DNA from 3 places in the Cupriavidus sp. YAF13 genome. Region 3 is predicted to be linked to each of the others. Evidence: predicted binding sites of a transcription regulator. Region 3 holds the regulator's gene; each other region holds the start of a gene.

Region 1 (9,766 bases), on a different contig from region 3:
CAAGGATCTTTCCGCGATGGTCGCCTCCGGCCAGTTCCGCCAGGACCTGTTCTACCGCCTCAACGTGCTGGCGCTGCGCATGCCCACGCTGCGCGAGCGGCGCGAGGATATCCCGGTGCTGGCCAGCGCCATCCTGGAGCACCTGGCGGTGCGCTATGGCGATCCCCATCCCAAGCGGCTGGCGGCGGCCGCGCTGCAGCGGCTGTCCGACTATCCGTTCCCGGGCAATGTGCGCGAGCTGGAGAACCTGCTCGAGCGCGCCTATGCCTTCGCCGAGGGCAATACCATCGAGGTGGACGACCTGGGCCAGATGGACGCCGGCATGGGCCATACGGCCATGCCACGCCCGCCCGCGCCGCACGCCTACCCGGCTACGACGGCTGCGCCGGCCGCCGCGCCGGCATCGCCCGGCTTGCGGCCCGACACCATGCAGGAGCTTGCGTCCGATGCGCGGGCCGAATCCCGGGGCGGCGCGCAGCCCGATCTGTTTGCGCCGCCCGCGCACGCTTGCCGTGCCATCTTCCCGATCGACCTGCCAGGCCGGCTCGAAGCGCTCGAGCGCGACCTGATCCTGCAGGCGCTGCAGCAGACCGGCTTCAACCGGACAGCCGCCGCGCCGCTGCTGGGCTTGAGCTTTCGCCAGCTGCGCTACCGTATCCAGCAGCTTGGCATCCGCGAGGGCCGAGACGACCCGGCCGACGGTGCCGCCGAAACCAGCGAAGCGCTGCGCGACGGGCTGCTGGCGGCAGATGGAGATCGCGATGCCTGACCACGACCCGGCCGCCAGGTTGGCGCCAAACTCGTCATTCGTCCCCGACCCGGCAGGCTGGGTGCCCGCGGCGCGGCGCGTGCCGTCGCCCAATTTCGACGCCCGGCCCGCGCACACGCCGGTGGACCTGGTGGTGATCCACAACATCAGCCTGCCGCCCGGACAGTTCGGCAGCGGCGATATCGAAGCCTTTTTCCTGAACCGTCTCGACCCGTCCCGCCATCCGTTTTTCGAGACAATCTATCAAGTGCAGGTGTCGGCGCATTTCTTGGTGACGCGAGAGGGCGAGCTGGTCCAGTTCGTGTCTTGCCTGGACCGAGCCTGGCACGCAGGCCAGTCCGAGTTCTTCGGCCGGCCCCGGTGCAACGACTTCTCCATCGGCATCGAGGTCGAAGGCAGCGACGACCAGCCGTTCACGTTGGCCCAATACCACACCACCGCCGCGCTGGTGCATGCCCTGCTAGGCACCTATCCGGTGCGGGCCGTGGCGGGGCACAGCGATATCGCGCCAGGGCGCAAGACGGATCCGGGGCCACATTTCGACTGGGCGGGCTTTGCCGCCGCGGCCGGCGTGGCGCCCGCACAACTGCCTTACCGCAAAGCACAGCCCTGAGGCAAGGGCAACAAGCCAGGTCTAGGGGATAGCCGTGATCTGGGGAAAACCCTGATAAAGTCCGCGCCTATCGAAGAGGTCAGGTCAATCAAAAAAATTTCGCGTCATGGTGCGGTAACGAACCGCCGGGCGGATTCCCTTGCGTCTCTTGGGCTAGCGGGTATGGCGCAGCGCCGCATGCTGCGCCAGCACTGGAATTCGCGCCAAAAAAGCGCTTGTCAAGACTGGTGAATCCGCCCCGTTTCACTATACTTAGTCCAGTTTTTCGCATCGACCACTAGATCTAGTGGTGCTTTCGGGGAGCCGGCCTAGGTGTGCAGTTACCGCCGCAGCAATGGCTGCGGTCCGCCGAAGGGCCGGCGCATCACAAGAGTCCCAGCAGAATCCAGCAATAGCAGCGCGCCCTCCCGGGTAAGACCGGCCGGCGTGTCTGAGCCTTTTTGCGCATTTTGCCCGGGACTCTTTGTCACTCATAAAACACGGGTCAGAACAGGAGTTCCTCATGCAGACAGCCCAGAACGAAATCTCCACCGGCGCAAGCGCCGCCGGTGCAGCAGCGAACACGCAGTCGAGCCCCGCTACTGCCGCCGCTGGCAGCTACCAGGACTACAAGATCATCCGACGTAACGGCGCCGTCGTGGCGTTCGAGCCGAGCAAGATCTCGGTGGCGGTGACCAAGGCCTTCCTCGCCGTCAACGGCGGGCAGGGCGCCGCTTCGGCGCGTGTGCGCGAAGTGGTCGAGCAAGTGACCCAGAATGTGGTCCGCGCGCTGCTGCGCAGCCGCCCTAACGGCGGCACCTTCCATATCGAAGACGTGCAGGATCACGTTGAGCTTGCGCTGATGCGCTCGGGCGAGCATGAAGTGGCCCGTGCCTACGTGCTGTACCGCGAGAAGCGCACCCAGGAACGCGCCCAGGCAAACGCCCAGGCGGTGGCCCGCGTGCAGGAAGGCGGCGCCACGTTCAACGTGACCGATGCGGGCGTGGCCCGCGTGCTGGACCTGGGCGCGCTGCATGGCCTGATCGACAACGCCTGCTCGGGCCTTGGCGACGCCGTCAGCGCCGAGCCGATCCTCAAGGAAACGCTGAAGAACCTGTACGACGGCGTGCCGATGACCCAGGTCTACGACTCCGCCATCCTGGCCGCGCGTACCCTGATCGAAAAGGACCCGGCCTACAGCCAGGTCACCGCGCGTATCCTGCTGCACACCATCCGCAAGGAAATCCTGGGCGCCGAAGTGACCCAGACCGAGATGGTGTCGCGCTACGCCGACTACTTCCCCAAGTTCATCGCGCGCGGCATCGAAGCCGAGTTGCTGGACGAGAAGCTGGCCACCTATGACCTGGTCCGCCTGGGTGCGGCACTGGACGCCCAGCGCGACTTCCAGTTCAACTATCTGGGCCTGCAGACCCTGTACGACCGTTACTTCCTGCACATCGACGAGACCCGCATCGAAATGCCGCAGGCATTCTTCATGCGCGTGGCGATGGGCCTGGCGCTGGGCGAGAAGGACCGCGAAGCCCGTGCCATCGAGTTCTACCAGCTGCTGTCGTCGTTCGACTTCATGTCGTCCACGCCGACCCTGTTCAACTCGGGCACCCGCCGCTCGCAGTTGTCGTCGTGCTACCTGACCACCGTGTCGGACGACCTGGAAGGCATCTACGAGGCGCTGAAGGAAAACGCGCTGCTGTCGAAGTTCGCCGGCGGCCTGGGCAACGACTGGACCAATGTGCGCGCCCTCGGCTCGCACATCAAGGGCACCAACGGCAAGTCGCAAGGCGTGGTGCCGTTCCTGAAGGTGGTGAACGACACCGCCGTGGCGGTCAACCAGGGCGGCAAGCGCAAGGGCGCGGTCTGCGCCTACCTGGAAACCTGGCACCTGGACATCGAGGAATTCCTCGAGCTGCGCAAGAACACCGGCGACGATCGCCGCCGCACCCACGACATGAACACGGCGAACTGGATTCCCGACCTGTTCATGAAGCGTGTGATGGAAGCCGGCGAATGGACCCTGTTCTCGCCCGCGACCTGCCCGGATCTGCATGACCTGGTCGGCAAGGCATTCGAACAAGCCTACCTGGGCTACGAAGCCAAGGCCGCCCGCGGCGAGCTCAAGCTGTTCAAGAAGATCCCCGCCATGCAGCTGTGGCGCAAGATGCTGGGCATGCTGTTCGAGACCGGCCATCCCTGGATCACCTTCAAGGATCCGTGCAACATCCGCAGCCCGCAGCAGCACGTGGGCGTGGTGCACAGCTCCAACCTGTGCACGGAAATCACGCTCAACACCAACGACAGCGAGATCGCCGTTTGCAACCTGGGTTCGGTGAACCTGGTCGCCCACCTGAAGCAACAGGCCGACGGCACCCAGGTGCTCGATCACGCCAAGCTCGAGAAGACCATCCGCACCGCGATGCGCATGCTCGACAACGTGATCGACATCAACTACTACGCGGTCGAGAAGGCACGCAACTCCAACCTGCGCCATCGCCCGGTCGGCATGGGCATCATGGGCTTCCAGGACTGCCTGCACATGCTGCGCCTGCCGTACGCCAGCGACGCCGCGGTGCAGTTCGCCGACACCTCGATGGAAGCGGTGTGCTACTACGCCTACCGTGCCTCCAGCGAGCTGGCGGAAGAACGCGGCCGCTACAGCACCTATGAAGGCTCGCTGTGGGATCGTGGCATCCTGCCGCAGGACTCGCTCAAGCTGCTGGCCGAAGAACGCGGCGGCTACCTGGAAGTGGATCATTCCTCGACCATGGACTGGGACAGCCTGCGCGCGCGCATCAAGCAGCACGGCATGCGCAACTCGAACTGCATCGCGATCGCGCCGACGGCAACGATCTCGAACATCATCGGCGTGTCGGCCTGCATCGAACCGACCTTCCAGAACCTGTACGTCAAGTCCAACCTGTCGGGCGAGTTCACGGTGGTCAACGACTACCTGGTGCGCGACCTGAAGGCGCGCGGCCTGTGGGACGAAGTGATGGTCGCCGACCTGAAGTATTTCGACGGCAAGCTGGCCCGCATCGACCGTATTCCGCAAGACCTGCGCGACATCTACGCGACGGCCTTCGAAGTCGAGCCGAGCTGGCTGGTGGAAGCCGCCAGCCGCCGCCAGAAGTGGATCGACCAGGCCCAGTCGCTGAACATCTACATGGCCGGCGCCTCGGGCAAGAAGCTGGACGACACCTACAAGCTGGCCTGGCTGCGCGGCCTGAAGACCACGTACTACCTGCGCACGATGGCAGCCACCCACGTGGAGAAGTCCACCGTGTCGCGCGGCTCGCTCAACGCCGTGTCGTCGGGTAGCGACGGCGGCATCAGCGCCGCCGGCATCGACCAGGCCGCCGCCTCCGCACCGGCCATGCCGGAAGCCGAAGGCGCGGTCTGCACGATGCGCCCGGGCGACGCCGGTTTCGACGAGTGCGAAGCCTGCCAGTAAGCCGCCTGCCAGTCAGTCATTACCTGCCCTGATCCTCGCCGCGCCGCTCGCGCGGCGAGGACGGCGGCAAACCAAAGCATTCCACGGAGAACCACACCATGCTGAGCTGGGACGACGACGTTCAAGCCACCCCGCAGGCTGCCCCGCAGCCCGCGCCGAATCCCACCGCCACGCCTGCTGCCGCACGCTCTGTCGACCAGCACGGCGTGCTGCCGCCGGCCGCCACGCAGCCGGCAGGCACGGGTATCCTCGGCAACCTGCCGGCGTCCGACGCACCGACGGACCGCCGCGTGAACGCCGCCGACAAGCGCGTCATCAATGGCTCGACCGACGTCAACCAGCTGGTGCCGTTCAAGTACAAGTGGGCCTGGGAAAAATACCTGGCCGGCTGCGCCAACCACTGGATGCCGCAGGAAATCAACATGTCGCGCGACATCGCGCTGTGGAAGGACCCGAACGGCCTGACCGAAGACGAGCGCCGCGTGATCAAGCGCAACCTCGGCTTCTTCGTGACCGCCGACTCGCTGGCCGCCAACAACATCGTGCTGGGCACCTACCGCCAGATCACCGCGCCGGAATGCCGCCAGTACCTGCTGCGCCAGGCCTTCGAAGAAGCGATCCACACGCACGCCTACCAGTACATCGTGGAGTCGCTCGGCCTCAATGAAGCCGAGATCTTCAATGCGTACCACGAAGTGCAGTCGATCCGCGACAAGGATGAGTTCCTGATCCCGTTCATCGACACGCTGACCGACCCGGCCTTCAAGACCGGCACGCCGGAGAACGACCAGAAGCTGCTCAAGTCGCTGATCGTGTTCGCCTGCATCATGGAAGGCCTGTTCTTCTACGTGGGCTTCACGCAGATCCTGGCCATGGGCCGCCAGAACAAGATGACCGGCGCCGCCGAGCAGTACCAGTACATCTTGCGCGACGAGTCCCTGCACTGCAATTTCGGCATCGACCTGATCAACCAGATCAAGCTCGAGAACCCGCACCTGTGGACCGCCGAGTTCAAGGAAGAGATCACCGCGCTGTTCAAGAAGGCCGTGGACCTCGAATACCGCTACGCCGAGGACACCATGCCGCGCGGCGTGCTGGGCCTGAACGCACCGATGTTCAAGGGCTACCTGCGCTTCATCTGCAACCGCCGCTGCCAGCAGATCGGCCTGGAGCAGCTGTTCCCGAACGAGGAAAACCCGTTCCCGTGGATGAGCGAGATGATCGACCTGAAGAAGGAACGTAACTTCTTCGAGACGCGCGTCATCGAGTATCAGACCGGCGGGGCGTTGTCCTGGGATTGAGCGGGGTTGGTAACCGCAAGAATCGTTGTCGTGGGCGACATTAGATCTGCCCTTTTGGTGACACAAGTCCGCCCCTCGGCACATCGGCCAGGGGCGGTTTTTTTTATGTCCATTTCCGTAATCCGTCGAAAGTCCGAGCGTGGTTGCTAAGTGAGCCATGTTGAGACACCTTGGACGCGCCTGCCAAAGCAAGACTACCGGGCCGGTACTTGGGTCACCAGCATTTGCCGGCGGCCGGAGTTGTTTCATTGGGAGGTTAAGGTGTCTTTCTCTCTTGATCTTGAGATTGATGATCGAATCAGCAAGGACGAAGTACTCGACCTACTTCGCGAGATGCGGTTCGAAATCTCTCAGGAAGACACGGATGGTGTTCGTGGAAATTTTCCGCGCTCGAATATTTTTGCGGTTGCGAAATGGGTGTCTGATCCCAACGAGATGGCTCCAAGAACGGAGGGAGCTGATTTTGCCGCGAAATGGAAGATTGGAGTTAGGGCGAACTTCTATTACGTCATGAGCAACTATGACGAGTGTAGCGCTGACATGCATGAATTCTTGGCTAGGTTGAACGAGAAATATGATGCCTATTTCATATTCTCATTCGAGAAAGAGAAGATTTATGCCGTGAAAGATGAGCGTGGCATGCGCATTGTTGGTCAGTTTTAGCGGTGGAGCTTCATCTTCAATCGTGGGCCGGCATCAGCCCGCAATCCGCCTCAACGCCTCCTCGATCGCCCGCGTCTCGCTCGGCCGCACCAGCCGCGTCACCTCCACGCCGTCGCGCATGAACACCAGCGTGGGCCATAGCTTGACCCGGAACGAGCGGCCGAGCGGCTTGCCGCTGCCGTCCTCGACCTTGATGTGGGCGACCTGCGGATGGCTGGCCATGGCGCTGGCCAGGTGGGGCTGCGCCCGCATGCAGTAGCCGCACCAGGGCGCGCCGAACTCGATCACGGCCGGGCCGTTGATGGCGTCGATTTCGGCCCGGGCCGGCTCGCGCAGGCCGTACACGTCGGTCATCGTCATAGGGAATCCTCTCGCCTGTCCAAATGGGCATGCACGGATTGTATGACCGCGGCTGGTTGCAACGGATCCTGTTATCAGGCCTGCGAGCCCTGCGGTATCTCGGGGGCTGCGGGCTTGCCCCAGCGCACCGTGGCCAGCAACGACGCCGCCACGATCAGCCCCCCGCCGATCCACGCCGTGGCGGAGATGCTCTCTGCCAGCCACAGGCTGGCGAACAACGCGCCGAAGGCGGGCTCGCTGCCCATCAGCAGCGCCACCCGCGTGGGGCTGCTGCGCCGGATGGCGTAGTTCTGGGCGAAGAAGGCGAACAGCGTGCAGGCGGCCACCAGCCACAGCACGCAGCCCCAGAACGCAGCGTGGCCGGAGAACGGCGGCAGGGGCTGCCACTGCGCGGGCACCAGCGCCAGTGCCACGGCCGCGCTGCCGACGGCGACCACGCCGGATTGCACCGCCGTCATCGTCAGCGCCGGCATGGACCGGCCCCGCACCAGCCGTTTGGTCGCGCAGACCATCAGCGCGCGCAGTACGGCGGCGGCGAGGATCAGCCCGTCGCCAAGGTTCAAGCCCAGTTCGCCGTGGCCCGCCAGCAGCCACGCGCCTAGCAGGGAGAGCGCCACCGCCGCCCATTCGATGCGGCTTGGACGGCGCTTGAGCAGCAGCCACTCTGCCAGCGGTGTCAGCACCACGCACAGGCTGATCAGGAACGCTGCGTTGGAGGCGCGCGTTAGCAGCACGCCGAAGGTTTCGCACAGGAAGATGCCGAGCAGCAGCACGCCGGTGCCCAGCACCCCGCGCAGGGTGGCGGCGTCGGTGCGGCGCAGCCCGGCCAGCGTGGGCGAGAGCACCACGAAGGTGATGCCAAAGCGTAGCGTCAGCAGGCCGAGTACCGGGTAGAAGACCAGCGCGCTCTTGACGATGCCGTAGCTGCTGCCCCAGACCACGGCGACCGCGAGCAGCATCAGGTCGGACAGCAGTAACAGGTTTTTTGGCGCGGGCATGGCGGACCTTGTGCATTCGGTCCTGCATTGTGCCGCTTTGCATCAGCGGCGATAATCGGGTCGAAACGCAAAGCCTTTATGCCGCAAATGCATTAATCCGCCTCTGCTTGCCGCTAGCCGCCTCATGAACCAAGCTGATCTCTTTGCCTTGCTGCCCGATATGGCGGTGTTCGCGCGCGTGGTCGACGCGGGCAATTTTTCTGTTGCCGCGCGCCAGCTTGGCAGCACGCCGTCCACTGTCAGCCGCCAGATCAAGCGTCTGGAGGAGGCACTGGCCACGCGCTTGCTGGAGCGCTCGACCCGCAAGGTGCGCATGACGGAATCGGGCGCCGAGGTGTACCGCTATTGCCGCGACGTGGTGAGCGCCGCGGCGGGGGCGATGGACGCCGCCGGCCATGTGGTGGGCCGGCCGCAGGGCAGGGTCAGCGTCAGCGCGCCGACCGCGTTTGCCAAGACGGTGATCCATCCGCTGGTACCGGCTTTCCTGCAGGCGTATCCGGAAGTGGACCTGCAGCTGCTGTTTACCGATCACGAGACCGATCCTCTTGCCGATGACCTCGACCTGGTGATCAGGCTGACCGAGCACCCGCCGCCCGGCCTGGCCGGGCGCCGCCTGGGCGCGGTGCGCTGGGTGCTGTGCGCCTCGCCCGCTTACCTGCGCGCGCGCGGTACGCCCGCACAGCCGCGCGATCTCGCGCAGCACGATTGCCTGTACCTGGGGGAAACCGCCGACGACAACCGCTGGCGCTTGCGTCGCGACACCGAGACGCAGACCGTGACGGTGAGCGGGCGCTATGTCGCCAACCACGCCGGCGCGCGGCTGGAGGCGGCGCAGCAGGATCTTGGCATCGCCAGCCTGCCGGAGTTCACCGCGGCCCTTGCCTTGCAGGCCGGCGAACTGGTGCAGGTGCTGCCAGACTGGGAATTGCAGGCACGCGCCTACGTGGGGACGGTGTGGCTGCTCTACCCGCCCAACCGCTTCCTGCCGCCCAAGGTGCGGGCATTGATCGATTACCTGGCCGCGCATATCGGCAGCGCGGGCTGACTTGCCGCTCAACGCGCGCTGGCCGGCCCTTGCTGCGAGCGCTGGTAGTCGCCCGGGGATACGCCCACCAGCCTGGTGAAATCCCGCGTCAGGTGGGCCTGGTCGAAGTAGCCGAGCTCGGCGGCGAGCTGCGCCAGCCCGACCGGCTCGCCGCGCGCGAGCCGCCATGCGGCCTCTTGCAGGCGGTAGCGGCGCAGCACCCACTTGGGCGATACGCCCACGTAGTCCTGGAACAGCCGTTGCAAGGCGCGCACGCCCATGCCGGCATGCTGCGCCAGCGACTCCACGCTGGCGGGGCCTTCGGCGCTGGCGGCATGCGCGACGATGGCCTGCAGTTGATCCACGACGGGGTCGGGCGGCGGCAGGGCGCCGCCCAACAGGGCTTCGGCGGCGCGCACCATGGCTTCGTCGCCGCCGGCATCCAGCACCAGCAATTCGGCCCGGCCAGCGTCGCATGACAGCAGCGCGCGCGCCGGACGCGTGGTGTCGGTCAGCGCGCAGACTGGCTCGTCCAGCAAGGGGCGCAGGCCGCCTACGCGAAAGCGCACGCCGAGCACGTGGCCGGCGCCTTC
Region 2 (9,766 bases), on a different contig from region 3:
GCGGTGCTCCCTCCTGTCAACGCGACCCAGGGTGCCAGTCCGGCAGTCCCGCGTATGCGCACCCCGGCGACCACCGGCATCATCTGGAACAGTGCCCCCAGCATGACGGGAACCAGCATCCCCAATGCGAGCAGATGGACCGCCGCCAGCACGGTTGGGGAGAACCGGGATGGCAGGCCGTCCGCGGAGCCGAAGGCCAGCAGCAAACCCGCGGCGGCGCCAAGCCATGGCGCCGGCAGCAGGCAGCCAAGGACCACCGATGGGCCGGGGGCATTCTCGTATTTCAGGTGCGCGGTCTTCATGCTCGCTGCCATGCCGCAAGATGCTCTCGGGATAGGGGATGTGGCGCACAGGGGTCCTCGCAGATATCGGAAGGGGAAAGTGGTCTCGGCATCGTGTCAATCTCCGCGCTTAGGCAAGTGGGGGGCGGGCAGCGGCTGCCCTGCCCTCGCTGTCAATCTTGGCGCAGCCATGCTAGCCGCCAAAGACCGGCGCTGTCCTTGATCGCGGTAAAGCGTTGCACTACTGGCGAAGGGGCGAAGGCCGCCAGCGGGCCATCACCGCGACTGCTTGCGCTATCTCAAAAAGGCGCGCCGCGCTTCGGGCGATACTTGAAACCAGACCAGTCTGTCCGCGCCTGGCCGAACCCGGCAGCGGGCGATTGGCGATGGCCTGGCCAGGCCAACCCGGAGCGCGACAATGTTTTCTCCCATCGCCAGTCTTCCTGGCTTCGATTCACCGATTGAGATGCTGCTGGCCTGCCACGACAAGGTGCGGCGTTTCGCCGGCCTTTGCCCCAGGCTGGAACAGCATGTGGCGCTGCACGGCGCGGATGAAGAGGCACGAGCCGCCGCCGCCAGCGTGCTGAGGTACTTCCAGCTGGCTGCGCCGCTGCACCACGCGGACGAGGAGGAGGACCTGTTTCCCGCACTGCGCGAGCTGGGTGATGCCAGCTTGACTGCGCGAATTGACGAGCTCGATGCCGAGCATGGGCACCTGGGCGAGCTGTGGTACTGCGTGCAGCCCTGGCTGGAGGCGATGTCGCAAGGGGCAAGGCACCCTGCCCCGCCAGAGCTCGGCGCGTTCGCCACCCTCTATCCCGAGCACGCATCGCGGGAGGAGCGCGAGGTTTATCCTGCAGCCGTCCGGCTGCCGCCCGATCGCCTTGCCGGAATTGGCCAGCGCATGGCGCAAAGAAGAGGCGCCCGCTAGTGACCGCGCGCAGCCATCCGTGCGTCACGTCATTTGCGGCGAAGCTTCCCAGCCAAGGCGGGATGACTTGATCTGCCACAAGATCCGTTTGGGCCTGGCGTGGAATCCTACGGGCTACAAGCCTGTCGTGGCGCTCCGGATACGCAACCATGTTCCCGCCCCGCGCGGCCGGTTTGCCCTGGAGGCTTGCTCCGATGGATTGACAGATGCAACTACCCCCACTGAGGCACGCCATGCGCCACAAACTTAACCTCGATGGACTGCTTGGCAGCTTGCCGCTGTTCCGGAACCTCGATGCAACCCAGTTGGCCGAGCTTGCGGGTTCCTGCCATGAGGTCAGAGTCCCCAAGCACAGCCATGTCTTCCGGCGCGGCGACGCGGCTCCAGGTCTATATGTCGTTGCTGTTGGCCAGATCAAGCTGGCCCTGCCGTCGGCGCACGGCAATCCCGAGAAAGTCGTCGAGTTCTTTGGCCCCGGCGAGGCATTTGGGGAGGCCGTCATGTTTCTTGACCGCCCCTACCTGGTGGATGCCCAGGCGCTCGAAGACACGCTGCTTATCCTGCTCGACAAAAAGGATATATTCGCCGCCATCGATCACGACCCGTCCTTTGCGCGCCGCATGCTTGCCGGGCTGTCGATGCGTCTGCATGCCCTGGTGCAGGATATCGAGACGGTGAACCTGCACAACTCGCAGCAAAGGGTGATCGGCTACCTGCTGAACGGGCCGCGAGAGGGTAACCTGACGCGCTTTGCCGTCAACAAGAACCTGATCGCCTCCAAGCTGGGGCTGTCGCCGGCCACGCTCTCGCGCACCCTGCAGCGGCTCAGCGAAGCTACCTTGATCAGCGTGGCCGGCCCCGAAGTCTTGATTCACGATATCCAGGCGCTTCAGCGCCGGTTTGCCGGAGGCTAAACGCCTCATGGCGGTGCCGAACCCGAAGCGGAATCCATGCGATGCGCCTTACCACCATGACCGACTACGCGCTACGGCTGCTGATCTACGTGGCGCGGCATCCAGACCGGATGTGTACCAACAGCGAAATCGCGCAGGCTTACGGCATCTCCAGGGCCCACTTGGTCAAGGTGACGCACAAGCTGAGCCGCCAAGGGTGGATCGCGACCGTGCGCGGCAGAGGCGGTGGCATGCAGCTGTCATCCGGGCCAGGGAGCATCAATCTAGGCGACGTGGTTCGCAGCGTGGAGCCGGATTTCGATCTGGTTGCCGGCCTGGCCGACGGCAGCGCCCGCAAGTTCGCGAGCGACGAGCATCTTTGCTGCGTCATGGATGGCGCTCGCAGGCGTTTCCTGCAGCATCTTGAAAGCTATACCCTCGCCGACGTGCTGGCGCGGGCGTTCCCGGCCGCGCCACATGCCGCCGCAGTCGCGGTGAATCCGCTCGGAAATTGAGGGCATCGCAACTGGCGCCGACGTGGCCACATGCCGGCGGCGTCTGGTGGCACGATCAGGGCTGCCGGGAACGCGGCGCCGCGCGGACTCGCCATGCCCGCGCCGCGGCGGCCATGACGGCAATGAAGACCAGGATGGCAGCAACGTTGCCCGTCGCCGCCACGGCCTTGACTGCCGGCGACTGGTGGCCAAGGCTCAGCCGTGCGGCCAGCGAAAGGTGCAGCATGGCAAGCGGCACATAGAAACTGTTGCCGAACCGCAGCTTGATGCGCGTGATCGCCGGCAGGATGACAGGCGCATGTGCCATCACCATGCTGACGATGAAGCCCAGTCCCAGCGCATGGAGCGCCGCGTCGCGCCAGGGCCACCCCGCCGCGGTGCCCGCCCACGCCACGCCGGCCACCAGCAGCCAGGCGTAGCCCAGCAGCAGGCAGACCGCCATGTAGCGGCTCAGTCCGGGGCTGCGCACCGTACGGCGCGCAATGTCGAACAGTGCCAGCCAGGCGGCAAGCAACACCAGCGATGCACCATACACGACACCCCCGATCCTTCCCGCGTTCCCTTCCAGCGCCGAGCCGGCAGCGCCTAGCACAAGCGCCGCCAGAATGGCAAGCAAGGCCGCTTGCGCGCCGGGTCGGCGGCGCATCAGGCGTGTCATTTCAAGCCGCTCGGCGGCCACCGTGACAACCAGGAAAATAAAATACCAGGCGTTGACCGAGGCCAGCCAGCGGCCTGAGGCCAGCCCCGCGCTGCCGGCCAGCCAGGCGACCGAGGCAACCAGCAGCAAGGCGGTATGGGCAGCCGCCTGGCGCCGCAGCACCGCCACGCTGACGCCCACGAACACCAGCGCACCCGCCGCCATGGCCCACGCGCCAGCGGCAGGAAATCCCGCCACCATCAGCAGCGCACCCAGCCCCGACGCCACCGGCGCGGCGAAGGCGGCGGGACGGCCGAGCGCCACCGCGCGCTCGATGCCGATGACCGTGCCGAAGAAGCCGCCAGTCATCAACGCACCGTGGAATAACAGCGCTTGCCAAGGCAGCTTGTAGCCGTCTGCCCCGGGCAGCGCCACGCCGGCGCGCAACAGACCGCCGAGCATGCCCGCGAGCAACGCGATTGCCGCCAGCAGCAGCACCGCCAGCCGAGGCCAGGTCTTGCGCTGGCGCCCTTGCGCGCCACGCGCGGCCGCGCTCACCATCCCATGGCGTGCTTTGCGCTGGCGCTCATGCGCTCTGGCGTCCATGGGGGCTCCCAGCATAATTCCAGTTCGATCGAGTACCCCAGCGGCATCACGCCTTCAAGCTCGAGCTGGACGTCGTCCAGGATCATGTCGGCCACCGGGCATGCGGCGGACGTCATGGTCATCGAGACATGGACTGTGCCCTCCGATACGGTGACGGCGTAGATCAGGCCAACGTCAAGGATGCTTAGCGCTAGTTCCGGATCCACCACGCGGCGCAGGGCTTCCCTGATCGGCATGCGCCACGCCTCTGGACCCTGGTAATCGAACCTGTCCGTCGCGTTCGAACTTTGTCTGGTGAGCATGCTGGCCTCCTTGCGCATTCCCGTTGGTTTCCTGTTGGTTTCCAGTTGGTTTCCTGTCACGCGTCATCCCATCGTAGTACGGACCACGCTGGCTGCGTGGCCCCTACCCGCCGATCGATTGACATAGCGCAATGCCGACGCTTCCGTCACGCCTTGCGCAGCGTGAAACTGCTGAAGTGCGATGCCAGCCGGTCGATATCGCGGCGGTCAAGCGAGGCGCTCGCGCCGCTGCCGCGGCACGCCTGCAACGCCCAATGCGTCACGCCAAGCGCGGCGATTCTCTGCGCCAGCGCATGCAGCTCGGCGATATCGAACAGGCCGGCGTGCCAGGTGGTGCGGCACTCGCCGGCCACGCCGCTGGCAAGCCACCGGCGCAGCGATTCCCAAGCCCTCTCCCCGCTGCCCGGCACCCGTGTCATGGCGTCATAGCGATGCAGGGGTGCCTTGAGATCGAGGCCGATCCAGTCCAGCCGGGGCAGGATGGCGGCCAGGCGATCGGGGTACATGCCGGCGGTGTGCAGCGCGACCTCGAAGCCCCTGGCCCGCACGTCCGCGATGGCGCCGGCCAGGGCCGCCTGCAGCGTTGGCTCGCCCCCGGAAAACACCACGCCGTCGAGCAGGCCCTGCCGCGTTTGCAGGAAGGCCAGCACGTCCGTCCAGGCGACGGCGGACGGTGCGCCGGCATCCAGCAGGTCCTGGTTGTGGCAATAGCCGCACCGCCAGGGACAGCCCTGGCAGAACACGACGGCGGCCAGACGGCCGGGGAAATCGATCGTGGTCAGCGGCGTCATGCCGCCAACGCGCAACGTGGCCGAGTCGTGCCGGCGCCGGGCCGCCGCCGCGCGTACGTCAGGCGTCGGTGGCATGGGGCTGCGTGAAGAAGCGCCGCTCGCGGTGCTCGCCCTGCTTGCCGGTGTTGAAGCTGGAGACCGGCCGGTGGTAGCCCATCACGCGGGTCCAGACCTCGCAGGGTTGCCGCTCCTCGTCGCGCAGCACGGCGCTGCAAGGTTGGGATGGCGTGGATGGCGAGGATTGAAATTGGTGAGTCGATTGGTGCGTCATCAGATTTACTCCGTCTTGAGAGTGGGTTGAAAAAACAAGGGCACGAGAAGAACGGCTGATCCTGGTCAAGCGGCGATCCGGTCCCGCTTGCGCGCGAGGATCTCTTCATCGCAGCGCGGCCAGAACGGATGCTCGCCGGCGAGGTAACCGTGCGTGGGGCAGATCGAGAACGTCGGCGTCACCGTGATGTACGGCAGGCGAAAGCGCGTCAGCGCGCGCCGCACCAGTTCGCGGCAGGCCTCGCCGCTGGACAGGCGCTCGCCCATATACAGATGCAGCACCGTGCCGCCGGTGTACCTGGACTGCAAGACCTGTTGCCGCGCCAGCGCCTCGAAGGGGTCGTCGGTCCATCCCACCGGCAGTTGCGAAGAGTTTGTGTAGTAGGGCTGTGCCGCCGTGCCGGCCTGGCGGATCTCCGGCCAGCGCTTGCGGTCTTCGCGGGCAAAGCGGTATGTCGCCCCCTCGGCCGGCGTGGCTTCGAGATTGTAGAGATGGCCGGTTTCCTGCTGGAAGGCCACGATGCGCTCGCGCACGTGTTCCAGCAGGCGCAGCGCGAAGGCATGGCCCCATTCCGAGGTGATGTCGTGCAGGTCAGCGGTGAAGTTGCGGATCATCTCGTTGATGCCGTTCACGCCCAGCGTTGAAAAATGATTGCGCAAGGTGCCGAGGTAGCGCTTCGAATAGGGGAACAGCCCCTGATCCATCAGGCGCTGGATCAGCTTGCGCTTGTTCTCCAGGCTCTCTTTGCCCAGTTCGAGCAGACGGTCCAGCGCGCGCAGCAGCGCCGCTTCATCGCCGGCATGCAGGTAGCCCAGGCGTGCGCAATTGACCGTGACCACGCCCACGCTGCCGGTCTGCTCGGCACTGCCGAACAGGCCGTTGCCGCGCTTGAGCAGCTCGCGCAGGTCCAGCTGGAGCCGGCAGCACATGGAGCGCACCATATTTGGCTCCAGCTCCGAGTTGATGAAATTCTGGAAGTACGGCAGCCCGTACCTCGCCGTCATCTCGAACAGCCGCGTGGCATTCTCCGATTCCCACGGAAAATCGCGCGTGATGTTGTAGGTCGGGATGGGGAAGGTAAACACCCTGCCCTTGGCATCGCCCGCCGTCATCACCTCGATATAGGCGCGGTTGATCAGGTCCATCTCTTCCTGCAATTCGCCGTAGGTGAACGGCATCTCCTGGCCGCCGATGACCGGCAGCTGTTCGCGCAGGTCGTCGGGACAGGTCCAGTCGAAGGTCAGGTTGGTAAATGGCGTTTGCGTGCCCCAGCGCGACGGCACGTTCAGGTTGTAGATCAGCTCCTGGATGCACTGGCGCACCTGGGCATAGGACATGGCGTCCTTGCGCACGAATGGCGCCATATAAGTGTCGAACGACGAGAACGCCTGCGCACCGGCCCATTCGTTCTGGAGCGTGCCGAGAAAATTGACGATCTGCCCCACGGCCGACGACATGCGCCTGGCCGGCCCCGCTTCCACCTTGCCCGGCACGCCGTTGAAGCCCTCATGCAGCAGCGTGCGAAGCGACCAGCCGGCACAGTAGCCGCTGAGCATGTCGAGATCGTGGATATGGATATCGCCGTTGCGGTGGGCCTCGCCGATTTCCGGCGCGTAGACATGGGACAGCCAGTAATTGGCGGTAACCTTGCCCGCCACGTTCAGGATCAGCCCGCCCAGCGAGTAGCCCTGGTTGGCATTGGCATTGACGCGCCAGTCCGCCTTGCTCAGGTATTCGTTGATCGACGCCTCCACGTCGACCAGGGCCTTGCGGTCCTCGCGCAACCTGGCGTGCTGGCCACGATAGGCAATAAACGCGCGCGCCGTGTTGCTGTAGTTGGCGGCAATCAGCACCTGCTCGGCCACATCCTGAATCTGCTCGACACCGGGTGTCTGGTCATGGAAGCGGTGCGCCAGGACCCTGCACACCTGCTCGGCCAGGCTGGCTGCCTGCGCTTCGCCGAATTCGCCGGCCGCGGCGCCGGCGCGGCGCAATGCGGACCGGATGCGCTCGATGGCGAAAGCGGTTCTTTCTCCATCGCGCTTGACGACCTCCCCGGGCAGGCTGGCAACGACGGCTTCCGTACTGTGTTCCATATCTTCTCCCAACAGCATTCACATTCACACTAGATGTGGGATAGAGCGTACCGGGCAAACACTATATGTAGATTGACGGCGGGCAAGCGTATGCCATCTTTTCCAGTCTTTTCCAGTCTTTGCCGGCGGCACGGGAGTCCGCGCCGCCGGACTGGCTTCAGCGCGTAGTGCCCTCCCGGTAGATCGCCGGGTCGGCCTTGCCGGCGACATCCAGCACGCCGACCAGGCCCTTGCCGGCACGGGACAGCGCATGGTCCACCAGCAGGTAGCTGCCGGGGTACTGCACTTTCAGCTCGACGATCGTGGCGCCGCCGGGCGGCACCAGGGTGGTCTGCACATCGTGCTTGATGCTGCTCAGCGAGCCCTCGCTGTAGACCGTATCGAATACCTCGCCGATCACGTGGAACGATGACACCTTGTTGGGACCGCCCACGCCGAAATAGATGCGCACCGTCTCACCCACGTTGGCAAGCAGCTTGTGGGTCTTGGACAGCGAGCCGACCGCGCCGTTGAAGACGTAGTAATCCGGCAGCTCGGCGGCCATCTTTTCGAGGTCGGCTTCCTGGTGCACGGGCGCGCCATGCGGCCGCGTGGTGTACATCTCGCCCTGCATCACGTAGTACTCGCGATCGACCTTCGGCAAGCCACCCTCGGGCTCGACCAGGATCATGCCGTACATGCCCGCCGCGATGTGCTGAGGCACCAGCGGCGTCGCGCAGTGGTAAACGTACAACCCCGGATTGAGCGTCTTGAAGGTGATCGTCTTCTCCTGCCCCGGCGCCACCTGCGTATGCGCGCCGCCGCCGTGCCCGCCGGTGACCGCGTGCAGGTCGATGGAGTGGATCATCTTGCTGTCGCGGGCATTGGCCAGCGTCAGCTCGATGGTGTCGCCTACCTTGGCGCGCAGCATCGGCCCGGGCACCTTGCGGTCGAAGGTCCAGTAGGTGAACGAGGTGCCATCGTCGAGATGCCCGGCCAGCTCGACCGTCTCCATGCGGTACTTCAGTGTCTGCGGGGCGCGCGCGCCGATGGGCGCGGGCACGGCGGCGGGATCACCCGCGACGCTGACGGCGGCCGGGTCGGGTGCGCGCGGCGACGCTGCCGCCACGGTGTACAGGGCAGTGGCCGAGCGGCCGGCCTCGCCCTGCGCCGAGGCGGGCGTGCTGGCCGTGCCGCCGACCTCGAACACGCCTTCCATGCCGATCTGCCGGTGGCCGGCCACGGTGCAGATGTAGACGAACTTGCCCGGCTGCGTCACGGTAAAGCGCAATGTCGCCGGGCCGGTGGCGGCGCTGAAACGCTTGGATGCGACGTTCAGCCCGGGAATGGCGAGGTCATGTTCGGCACCCTCGCCGCTGGCGATGGAGATCTCCACCGTATCGCCGACTTCCGCGCGCAGTACGGGGTTGACCTTGCCCGCCTGGTCGACGAACACCATCTTGCCGTCGACGATATTGGTTTGCAGGTCGTAGCGCTTGAGGCCAGCCTGCGCGACACCGACCGGTCCACGATCGTCAGGCGCTTGCCCGGGTGCGGCCGCCAGGCCGCCCGTGGACAGTGTGCCCGCCAGCACTGCGGCGGCAATGGAAATGGAAACGGGAGAGAAGAAGCGGCGTGTTTTCATGATGATGTTGTTCTTGTTGTTGACTTCAACCAAAGCGGGTTGCCGCGGCAGGTCCGCCGCAACCCGCTGCCTGCTCACTGTTGCGCTGCGTTCAGGCGCCTTTCCGGCGCAGTCAGCGCCGGTGCCTTGCCGGCGAGGCCCAGTACCACTTGCAGCGCCATCGAGAGCGCGCCGGCGATGAACACCACGTCGCCGAAGGTGCGCACCCAGCGCAGCGTCTGCAGGATGGGCTGCTGCATGAAGGCCTCGCTGCGCGCATACCACAGCCCCTGGCTGACGCTGGCGTGGAACTGGATGATGCCGATGGGCAGCAGGCTGGTGCCGATCATCAGGACCAGGCCCGCGTTGAGCCCCCAGAACGCCGTCTTCATCAAGCCTTGGTTCAGCGCATAGGCAGGCCGTATATAGCGCAGCACCAGCAGCGTGAAGCCCAGCGCCAGGAAGCCGTAGACGCCGAACAGCGCGGCATGGGCATGCACCGGTGTGGTGTTCAGGCCCTGCACGTAATACAGCGAGATCGGCGGGTTGATCATGAAGCCGAATACGCCGGCGCCCAGCATGTTCCAGAACGCCACGGCGACGAAGCACATCAGCGGCCACTTCAGGCTGGCCATCCACGGTGCGCGGTCCTTCAGGCGCCAGTTCTCCCAGGCTTCGTGGCCCAGCACGATCAGCGGTACGACTTCGAGCGCGCTGAAGCTGGCGCCCACCGCCATCACCGGCGTCGTGGTGCCGGCGAAGTAGAGATGGTGGAAGGTGCCAGGCAAGCCGCCCAGCATGAACAGCGACGCCGATGCCAGGCTAGCCGCCGTGGCCATC
Region 3 (9,766 bases):
CCTCCATCAGCGTAAAGCCCCGTGCGGGTGTTCGCGCCAAACGTACTGCTTTCATGGCGATATTCCTCATGATCTTGATGCTACATGGCGAGGTCAATGCAGGATCTCCCGCCAAGACAGCCGCCCCGTCTGGCTCGATGCGCTCTCTCCAACGGTCTCCTGGTTGCCAGTGGTGCCGGTCATGAACTTGCATTCCTTGCTCGTCCCGCACTTTGTGACCGTGGGCGCCGGTGTAATGCCGACAGTGGATTTCCGTCCGCCAACCGGGACGCTGCCATTGGCGCCGTCGTTGAGGAAATCGGCTGAAGAGAAGGTGCGATCATTATTCACGTCGAATGGCGTGACCGTCAGGCGCCCGCCGGATAGCGATGCGAGTTCCATCAACCAGCTGGTCCCTCCGCTGTCACAGGAGTTCGCTGAAGGGATCAGTGTCGTGAAGATGATGCGGTCTCCGCGCGCCAGTGGGCTGTAGACCACCCGCTCGCCCTGGATGCCGGAAGCGGGCGACACCAGCTCGAGATACCAGCCTTGCTTGCCGTTGGCGGCATAGAGGACCTGGTTCTGGCTCACCATACGATAGGTGTAGCCATTGGCATCGACTTCCCGGTTGATGGTCTGCGCTACCAGTGAACTGCGGACAACCGTGCTCAATGTGGGTGAATTCTGATCCCAGATACCGTAGAAAGTCTGCGTCGATAGATTCGAGGGGTCAGTCGTGTCTACATAGCGGCCCGTGCCGAATAGCACGACGTAGCCGCCCGCGGGGTTGCGCGTGACATCCACGGACGATGTGATCGGCTGCCGGGTGCCGCTGGCATCGGTAGCGATGAACAGCGGCGTGTTCGCGGTTTGCAGGCCCCAGGCAGAAGCCGTGGTGCTCATCATGTTGAACTTCCATAAGTTGCCAAGCAGGTCGCCGGCGTAGATGAAGTCGGTAGTGCCATCGCCGTCGACGTCAGCGGGGAACGGTTGCGAAAGCCCGTTCGGCGTGGAGACCGAGCCGGCACCCGTGGCCAGCTTCAGATAGTCGGTGCCCAGGACCCAGCTTTTCGAGCCTGCGGGCCTGTCAAGAAACACGACGTACAAGTACGCTTTGCCTGCGGCACTGTTGTAGCCATTGCCGAAGATTGCTGCCCACTTGCCATTCGCCATCTTGATGATCGAGGGCTGCCCGAAGGTATAGCCCAGGTCCGCATCGACGTTGTTGGTGAACTCCCAGAGGACGGTCGAGGCGGCCGTGCCCTCGCTGATGCTCTCCGGGTTGGTCACGTCCAATGCGTAGATGCCCGCGCCGCCACCGCCAAGCCCGCCCACCAGCACAGTCTTCCAGTTGCCATTGACCTTGGCATCCGTCACCGCGGGCGTGCCGTCGACATAGTAAGCGTGCGTGTAGGCAAGGTCGCTGAGCCCGGGCAGATTGGCGTATAGCGCGGAAGGCACGTAGGCAAACAACTCCGTACCGGCGTCGCTGCCGCTCGTGATCGGGTTCGCGGAGAACGCATGCAGCATGCCGTCGTTGGCGCCGACATAGAGCATGGGCTTGCGGTTTTTCTTGCCCAGGACGAAGGTGGCATAGTCGGCGTCCGCGTAGCCCGCATTGGGGCGGCTAACATACTGGGGGCTGGAATTGACGATGTCGCCAAGGACCGAGTTGGGCCGGACGCGGAATTTTCCGGTTGCAGTCCCTTCATTGCTCTGGTCGCCGCGAATCCAGTTAAGGCGTGCACTTCCTAGCGTGTCGCTGCGGTTAAGCGTGCTCTGATAGCTTGCCGGCAGGTTGCCCCAGCGGAACGGAATCCCGGCTTTTGCCGATGACGTGCCATCGTAAGTGAGGATGTTGCGGGCGGTTGCGTTGACCGTCTTCATTTTTGCGCCCGCATCCCACAGGGCAGGGTTCCTGACGACGCCGTTGGTGTCGACAGCGTATGCGAGCAATTGACCGGACCAGTCAGTGCCATTGAAGCGAGCCTGGTAGATCGTCGATCCGGTCGTGAGTGACGAGGAGCTGGTCGCCACCGATGCCGCCGAGGAAGTCTGCAGGATCGACAGGAACGCGCGCTCCAGTGCGCTGCTGAGCGCGCCTGGGTTGGTGGCGTAGAAATAGTTGTCCGGCAAGCCGTCGGAACCGCCGCTGCCATCGGACAAGCGTACATCCCATTCGGAGACCTGGTCGGGAGTGCCCGAGCCGTTCAGGTCCTTGAAGCCGCCCCATTTTGCTGCGTAGTAAAGCGGATCCATGAACTGGGAAGCCACCGTCCCGCTGGCCGTGTAGCTGACGGTGGTCTGGGGATCGCCGAAGTTACACAGATTGCAGCCGCCTGATGTGTTGATGGGCGCGCTCGAAGGCGTGACGGTGACAGGTGCCGGGTCGGTGTACTTGAAGTTGTAGATGCCCGAATGGAAGTGTGGGCCGTCCTTAGTTGTGCCGGAGATGACATAGCCGAAGCCCTGGCCGTTCGCCGACGAGCCGGAGACCACTTGGGTCGATACCTGGACTGTATTGCCCGTCACCGTATAGCTGAGGATGCCCCAGACATCCTGGTCATAATCGCCGCCGGCGACAGAGTCTTCCCAGTTGACGTAGAACTTGCCGCTCGTGGCCGTCTGCGAAATGACCTTGAAGTCCACTAGTGTTCCGGTGCTGGCGTCCGCAGTTACCGAGTTGGGCGACTGCGGGTGCAACTGGTACGCAGGCATGATGGTGACGGTTTTGCCGCCTACATTCACGTTGATTTTGGGCGTGTTGGTGGCCAGCTGGACAGCGTAGGTCGTGACCTTGAGGGAGGTGGTGTCGGCCGTTGGCACGCCCAGCGTTGCCGCCTGGCTGGTGGAGCGAATCCGGTTCATGTGCGCGTAGAGCGCAGCACCTGCGATCTGGAACGTCCCCTTCTGTGAAGGACCTTCGGGGCAAATGCCAAGTACGTCGCTCAGCTTGGAGATTGTCTTGCCGGAACACAGGTTGTCGATCAGGCCACCGTTGACCCCACCCATGAACCAACTACCGCCATTGATGCTCTCTCCGGCGCCGACTTTATCGGTCCACGTGCCGTTGGTATCGGCTGTGTTCAGATCCGAGAAGCCAGCAAGTTGATCGTTGTCGTATGAAGAGACGCTTGAGTTGAACACCAGCGTGTTCAACGGCGTGCAGTAGGGCGCCTTGTTCGCGTTGGTGGAGGGCAAGTCCATTGGATTCGCCCATGTGGGCGTGGTCAGACTCAGCGCCGCATCCTTGCTGTTGCTGCTTTTCGGTGCAAAACTGGAATTCGCGGTCTTTCCGGCGAAATAGCGCAAGGACTCCAGGTAGATCTCGGAGATCGGATTGCCCCAGGTGGAGCAGTTGCCTTCGTTAGCTGGCTGGTTTTGCGATGTGGAACCGCCGCTGGTTACGATGGAGGTCTGCTGATAGTTGCAACTGTCAGCATTGACGTAGCTCCCGTCGCTGTAGCTGTAGCCATACGGCCGCAGCTTATTGACATTCCAGACGATACCTTTCACAGGAGAGCTCGCCGCGTAGGTGAAGGTGCCGTTCGACGGATCGACTTCCTGGGAGAAATTCACTACGTTCTGGCGCAACACGCCACCCGAGATGTTCTTGTCATAAGTGCCGGTCATCAGCCCGAACAACATCTGGCCACTTTCACCATATTTCTGGAGCAAGCCGAAGGGCTTGTAGGAGGACGAGCCGTACTGCTTGCAGTTCTCGGTGCCGAGCAGGCCCGGCACGCAGACCTGCACGCGCGCATTGAAGGTGCCGCTGCTTTCGCCGGTGCCGAGGGCGCGGGCCGCTTTCGCTGGATTCTCTGCCGAGGCATTGATGCCGGAAAGGGCTGCCCGGTTGCCGTTGGATGAGCCGGTTACGCTCGTGCCGTTGATTTTGGTCAGGAAGGAGCTTTGCGTATTATTTTGCTCCTCCGACCAGTTGCATTGCCATTTTTCGCTGGCGCCCCAAGTGGCGTAATTGCCGGAGACAACCCGCAGTTGCGGCGCCTGGGTATTGCTCTGGGAGTTGACGTTGCTTGAATCCTTAGGGGTCACGTTGCAGATAGTGAGTCCGCCTCGGGTCAGGTTGGTCACCGCCCAACTGTTGTAGCTGTTTGCGGAGCCGCTAGGCTTGGAAACCCCGTCTGGATAGACCGCAAGGCTGATGGTCTTGTTGCTGCTGGTATCCACGCTCATGACCCAGCCCGTCAGGGTCGTGTTGGCCGGTGCGGGTGAGTTGGCGGTCATGACAATCTGGTCGCCGATGCTGATGTTCGCGACCGAGCTGAGTTTGATCCCGGTGATGACATTGGCCGCGACGGTGACCGTGGTGCTCGACGTCAATATGGGGCCGGCCGCTTCCACCGTCAGCGGAACCAGTTTGCTGACATCGGATCCGTTGTAGAACTTGGCCCATGCGTGCGCGTCCATCGGCAGGAAGGCACGTTCCAGCACGGTGGTGGTCGCGGTATCTGTGGAGCGGAAGCCGCCGTACAAGATCTTGCGCACTTCGTCGATGCGGCTCATGCTCGCCCAGTTCAGGAAGTTGCCGCTCCAGGCGGAGCCGTTGCAGTACTTGTCGGTAGTGACGGCTGACGGCACGAAGGCATGCTGGGTGCTGCCATCGTAGATGTAGCACTTGTACGAATCGAAGTAGCCGGCGTAGTCGATGCTGTTGGTATAGGTCGTGTCGAGCACGCCGTCACCATTCAGGTCGGTGTAGTCGTTGTAGGCCTTCTGGTGCAGTGTATGGTCCTTGGACAGGTCGATCATCACCATGGGCGGCACATTGCCGCCCGCATAGAGGGGGCGCTTTGCCAAGTTCAGCTGCGTGGCGCATGCCGATGCGACGGCCAGGATGGCGGACGCGATGGCGAGCAACAACTGGAGGCCGGTGACGGGGCGGAAACGGGCTTGCTGGGTCATGGTGCGCTCGACGGATGTTTAGGATGGTTGCGCAGAACGGCTCAGAACCGGACGACTTCCTGCACCATGACTTTGGTGTTCGGATTGGCTCCGTAACCAATGGCGGTTACGCGGAAGACATAGCGGGTGGAGCCGGCGCGCAGGCTGCCGTCGGCGATGTCCGGAAGGGATTCGATGATGTAGCGCGGTTGCTTCGACACGTTCCCGGCGGTCAGCGCTGCCTGCTGGGTCATTTCGCCGAGCGTGACGGAGCGCGCGCCATCTTCGATGTAGCGTTCCCATACCGGTTGTCCCGAGGTGGCCGGTATGCAGAAGCCCTTGAAGCTGGCGACATCGCAGGTGTCCGACGCGCCGGTGCGGCCGCTCAGGGCGCGTGTCATGCTGATATCGGTGCGCGCATCCCGCAAAGCCGCTTCCGCCGCCTGCAGGGCGATGTTCTGGTCGCGGGAGTTTCGCGCCATGCGTTCGCCGGAAATGCTGGTCAGGCTGGCAGACAATCCCAGCATCGTCAGGATCACGAGAAACAGGAGCACCACGATCAGTGACATGCCGCGTTGCGTGCGCACTGGGGCGCCGCGGCAGGTCATGGGACGGTCGGGTCGGTTGTTCATCTCTGGCCTAGTTCAAGCGGTTGCGGACTGCGATATAGAACGTGAAATGCTTGCGCAGGCGCCCGTCCACAGGTAGTTGCACGACGCTGCCTGCATCGCTGGCGGGTGCCACGTTGGCGGGCGCATAGGCTGTGCCGAAGTGATTCAATGTGGTTGAGAGCGGCGCGGGGTTGGTCCGGCTGTCACCGACCAGCACCACGGAAACCATCATCGCCCGGACATTGGCCATGACGGCGACACCCGGCGGCACATAACGATTGATCGCCTGGTCGCCATCGGTATCCTCGCCAAGCAGCACCTGAAAGCGCTCCACGCCCGGGAATAGGGGGGTGGTGGTGCCATTCGCGGTGCACTGCAGCCACGGCATGCCAGATGCATCGTTGGCGATCGAGAAGGTTTCCGCCTGCAGCACGATATTGCTGACACCTTTGCCGGTGCAGTCGACGATGGTGCCGTCAGGGTTGGGAGTAGGCGTGGCCGCAGGCGCTGCCAGCATGTCTGAACCAAAATACCGGAACGTTAGCGTGTCACTGGTGTTGGTGCCGGTGTCGTTGGTCGCATCGATGGTGTTGGCGTTGGCAAAGGTGGTGTCTGCCGGGAAGTCGTTGTAGCCGGCCTGGCGCACGTCGCGCTGGAGCAATTGAGCAATCGCGCGCGCGTTCTCCTGGATGCCGGCCAGGTCCGTCTGCGTGCCGTAGGACGCCCGCTGCGACAGGTAGAAGGACGAGATCACGATCAGCAGTAGCATGCTGATGACCAAGCCGACCATCAACTCGACGAGCGTAAAGCCGCGCGCGCGGCGCGTCAGTTTGCGGCCTGCCTTTCTCATGGTACGAACGCCGTGACAAAACGTTGATAGACCGGATCCCGGTTAGTCGGCACCTTATCTTCCTGCCACCAGATCTTGATCGCGTAGGGGGCACCGCTTGCGTTGTCGCACTGCGGATTGGCCGGCGTGCCATCGTCCGGCGTGCTGTCGATGCAGACGGTGCCGAGCCCGCTGGGCAACGCGGCCGCCGTGTCGTCGAGCCAGGCCTTGTAGCTGCTTGCGGCCATCTGCGCTGGCGTGCACCCTGCGGTGGTGAAGCAGACGACCGTGGTCAGGCCGACGGGCTGGTTGTAGGCACCCGCAGTCATCGCGGCTTCGTTGCTGCGTATCTGGTCAGCAAGGTTGTAGGCCAGCACGGTCGCGACGTTGCGCATGGCGGCCGTACGGCCATCAACCAGTGTGCGCAACTGCAGGGTGGCTAGCGCTAGCACGCCGAATGACAGCACCACGATCGTCACCAGGGCCTCGATGAGCGTGAAGCCGGCAGCGGGGTGACGCCGGCTGGGCATGCGTTCTGGACGCGTTATCTTCATGGCATCAAGGGCAAGCGACTTGCTGGGAGGTGGGTTTGCCGCTGCCCGTGAGCGAGACGCGTTGGCCGGCGCTGGTCGATGACTTCTCGCAGAACTGCCAGGAGCCAAGCGAATCTGGCGCGCCCCAGGAGCGCAAACGGATGCTGGTGGCGCCGGTGCTCAAGCTACTGGCCACGATGGCCATGGAACTGGCAGGCGGATCGCTTTTGCGGATCACCTCTTCACCGTTGCCAATAATGTTGTCGCCATTGCTGTCGACAAAGACCACGCGGCGCTGGGCCCAGTCACTGGTGCAGTTGGTGCCGTCGGCGGTGGGGCAGACGGTGATTGTTGTATTGCGACGTGCTGCTTCGCTACGGGCGATCTCCACATCGCTGACCAGATTGGATGATTCCGTCGTCATCCTGCTGCGATGGATGAAGGCGCTGAAGTTCGGAACTGCGGCTGCCGCCAGGATGGCGAGAACCGAAAGCGCCACCATCAGCTCGATGAGAGTGAAGCCGGCTTGCCGCGTGGTGCGTAGCGCAGAAGGGAGGGGGGGGCGGTTGGCAGGGTGCCGGAGGGCGTAGGGGCGTGAATCGGCCAGCGCTGCCCATGCACTGCGCAGCGCTTTCCCCGGTGCCCACGATAGCCTGGTGCGCACAAGTGCAACCAAGCCCGCTGCCGCAAGGCAGGAAGGCTGACCCATGTTCGACTCCCGTCCGAAACCTTTTTTTTCTTGTTGGCGTATTTCGCCTCTCCGGGCGAGTCCACCGTACCTTCTGTTGTTATATAAGAAGGCAGTGCAGATTAAACCGCTTTCCTTGGAGGCTCGCTACCCCTTCCGTGGGGTGGACGCCGAAAATTCGTCCAGCATGTCGCGGAATTCCGACACGTCCTCAAAGCTCCGATACACCGAAGCAAAGCGGATATAAGCAATTTTGTCCAACCGGCGCAGCTCGCGCATGACCAGTTCTCCGACCTGGCTGCTGGGGATTTCCTTCTCGCCGAGGGCGAGCAGTTTCTCTTCGATGCGGGTGATGGAGGCGTCGATGGCTTCAGCCGAGACCGGGCGCTTGCGCAGCGCGAGGCGCATCGAGTCTTTCAGCTTGTCGCGGGTATAGTCCGCGCGGGAGCCGTTTTTCTTGACGATGGCGGGGAAGAACAGCTCGATCCGCTCATAGGTGGTGAAGCGGCGGTCGCAGGATTCACAGCGGCGGCGGCGGCGCACCGTATCGCCTTCTTCCGACATGCGCGTGTCCAGGACCTGGGTGTTGGAATGGGCGCAAAAAGGGCATTTCATGCCTGACCACCTCGAAGTTTGAGCCGGGGCGCGTGCCGCGCAGGCAGCGTTTTGTCATTCTGTGTCGCGCCGGGCTGGGTTGGCAAGGCCCGCCGCAGGCGCGGCGGGGCTGCCGGCCACCCGCGCGTGGCGGGTGGCGCTGGGCTTTAGCCGTAGACCGGGAAACGCTTGGTCAGGGCTGCCACTTGCTCGCGCACGCGCGCGATGTTGGCCAGGTCGTGCGGGTTTTCCAGCACGTCGGCGACGAGGTTGGCCACCAGGCGGGCTTCTTCTTCCTTGAAGCCGCGGGTGGTCATGGCCGGCGAGCCCAGGCGGATGCCCGAGGTGACGAACGGCTTTTCCGGGTCGTTGGGGATAGCGTTCTTGTTGACGGTGATGTGTGCCTCGCCCAGGACCTTTTCGGCTTCCTTGCCCGTGATCTGCATGGCGCGCAGGTCGACCAGCATGACGTGGCTTTCGGTGCGGCCGGAGACGATGCGCAGGCCGCGCTCGATCAGCGTTTCGGCCAGCACGCGGGCGTTCTTGACCACTTGCTGCTGGTAGGTCTTGAACTCGGGCGACAGGGCTTCCTTGAACGCCACTGCCTTGCCGGCGATCACGTGCATCAGGGGGCCGCCCTGGATGCCGGGGAAGATGGCCGAGTTGATGGCCTTCTCGTGCTCGGCCTTCATCAGGATCACGCCACCGCGCGGGCCGCGCAGGCTCTTGTGGGTGGTGGTGGTGACAAAGTCGGCGTGCGGCACCGGGTTGGGGTACACGCCGGCGGCGATCAGGCCGGCGTAGTGGGCCATGTCGACCATGAACAGGGCGCCGATGGACTTGGCTACTTTGGAGATGCGTTCGAAGTCGATGCGCAGGGCGAAGGCCGAGGCGCCGGCGATGATCAGCTTGGGCTTCTTTTCCTGCGCCAGCTTTTCCAGCGCGTCGTAGTCGATGTCTTCGTTGGCGTCCAGGCCGTAGCTGACCACGTTGAACCATTTGCCGCTCATGTTGAGCGCCATGCCGTGGGTCAGGTGGCCGCCTTCGGCCAGGCTCATGCCCATGATGGTGTCACCCGGCTTCAGGGCGGCGAAGAACACGCCCTGGTTGGCCTGCGAGCCGGAGTTGGGCTGCACGTTGGCGGCTTCGGCGCCGAACAGTTGCTTGACGCGGTCGATGGCCAGTTGCTCCACGACGTCGACGTACTCGCAGCCACCGTAGTAGCGCTTGCCGGGATAGCCTTCGGCGTACTTGTTGGTCAGTTGCGAGCCTTGCGCAGCCATCACGGCCGGCGAGGTGTAGTTTTCCGAGGCGATCAGCTCGATGTGCTCTTCCTGGCGCTGGTCTTCCTTCTGGATGGCGGCAAAAAGCTCGGGGTCGATCTGGTCGATCGTATAGCGGCTGCGTTCGAACATGGCGAAAACTCGTCTGAAAAAAGGGGAATTCCGAATGGCTTCGGGGTAGGGCGCGCGGGGAAGGCACAGGCGACCGGCGCCGGTCGCGTTAGCTATCCGGCGCAGGGCGCACCCTGCTTCCCATTCGCTGCCCAGGCGAGCGGCAGGCGCTTGAAACATCGCGCCAGAGAACTTTGCGCTTCCTCGTGGTAGTACCCACTGACTTCGCCAGT

What was found. Region 3 encodes NrdR, which represses ribonucleotide reductase genes. Its sites were predicted from a motif close to CACNANATNTNGTG; they were not measured.
Region 1: AB4061_RS11875 (ribonucleoside-diphosphate reductase subunit alpha) is a predicted target of NrdR. The motif match lies at 1,658-1,671, and genes of this name have one in related genera.
Region 2: AB4061_RS30595 (ribonucleoside triphosphate reductase) is a predicted target of NrdR. The motif match lies at 7,383-7,396, and genes of this name have one in related genera.

What each region holds. Positions count from the first base shown of each region.
Region 1 is NZ_JBFRDD010000011.1:81,756-91,521, reverse strand. It holds gene AB4061_RS11885 (sigma-54-dependent transcriptional regulator) at 1-769, shown strand, start outside; gene ampD (1,6-anhydro-N-acetylmuramyl-L-alanine amidase AmpD) at 762-1,382, shown strand; gene AB4061_RS11875 (ribonucleoside-diphosphate reductase subunit alpha) at 1,885-4,827, shown strand; gene AB4061_RS11870 (ribonucleotide-diphosphate reductase subunit beta) at 4,926-6,128, shown strand; gene AB4061_RS11865 (hypothetical protein) at 6,279-6,791, shown strand; gene AB4061_RS11860 (thioredoxin family protein) at 6,825-7,151, opposite strand; gene AB4061_RS11855 (DMT family transporter) at 7,226-8,149, opposite strand; gene AB4061_RS11850 (LysR family transcriptional regulator) at 8,274-9,194, shown strand; gene AB4061_RS11845 (DUF6597 domain-containing transcriptional factor) at 9,203-9,766, opposite strand, start outside.
Region 2 is NZ_JBFRDD010000048.1:23,215-32,980, reverse strand. It holds gene AB4061_RS30635 (hypothetical protein) at 1-314, opposite strand, end outside; gene AB4061_RS30630 (hemerythrin domain-containing protein) at 700-1,212, shown strand; gene AB4061_RS30625 (Crp/Fnr family transcriptional regulator) at 1,446-2,126, shown strand; gene AB4061_RS30620 (RrF2 family transcriptional regulator) at 2,168-2,620, shown strand; gene AB4061_RS30615 (hypothetical protein) at 2,676-3,863, opposite strand; gene AB4061_RS30610 (metal-sulfur cluster assembly factor) at 3,812-4,165, opposite strand; gene AB4061_RS30605 (anaerobic ribonucleoside-triphosphate reductase activating protein) at 4,312-5,031, opposite strand; gene nrdD (anaerobic ribonucleoside-triphosphate reductase) at 5,015-5,227, opposite strand; gene AB4061_RS30595 (ribonucleoside triphosphate reductase) at 5,293-7,323, opposite strand; gene nirK (copper-containing nitrite reductase) at 7,481-8,947, opposite strand; gene AB4061_RS30585 (nitric-oxide reductase large subunit) at 9,022-9,766, opposite strand, start outside.
Region 3 is NZ_JBFRDD010000013.1:11,097-20,862, forward strand. It holds gene AB4061_RS12970 (type IV pilin protein) at 1-55, opposite strand, end outside; gene AB4061_RS12975 (pilus assembly protein) at 94-4,905, opposite strand; gene AB4061_RS12980 (pilus assembly PilX family protein) at 4,947-5,453, opposite strand; gene AB4061_RS12985 (PilW family protein) at 5,524-6,345, opposite strand; gene pilV (type IV pilus modification protein PilV) at 6,342-6,854, opposite strand; gene AB4061_RS12995 (GspH/FimT family pseudopilin) at 6,883-7,566, opposite strand; gene nrdR (transcriptional regulator NrdR) at 7,693-8,160, opposite strand; gene glyA (serine hydroxymethyltransferase) at 8,307-9,554, opposite strand; ZMP/ZTP riboswitch at 9,677-9,766, opposite strand, start outside.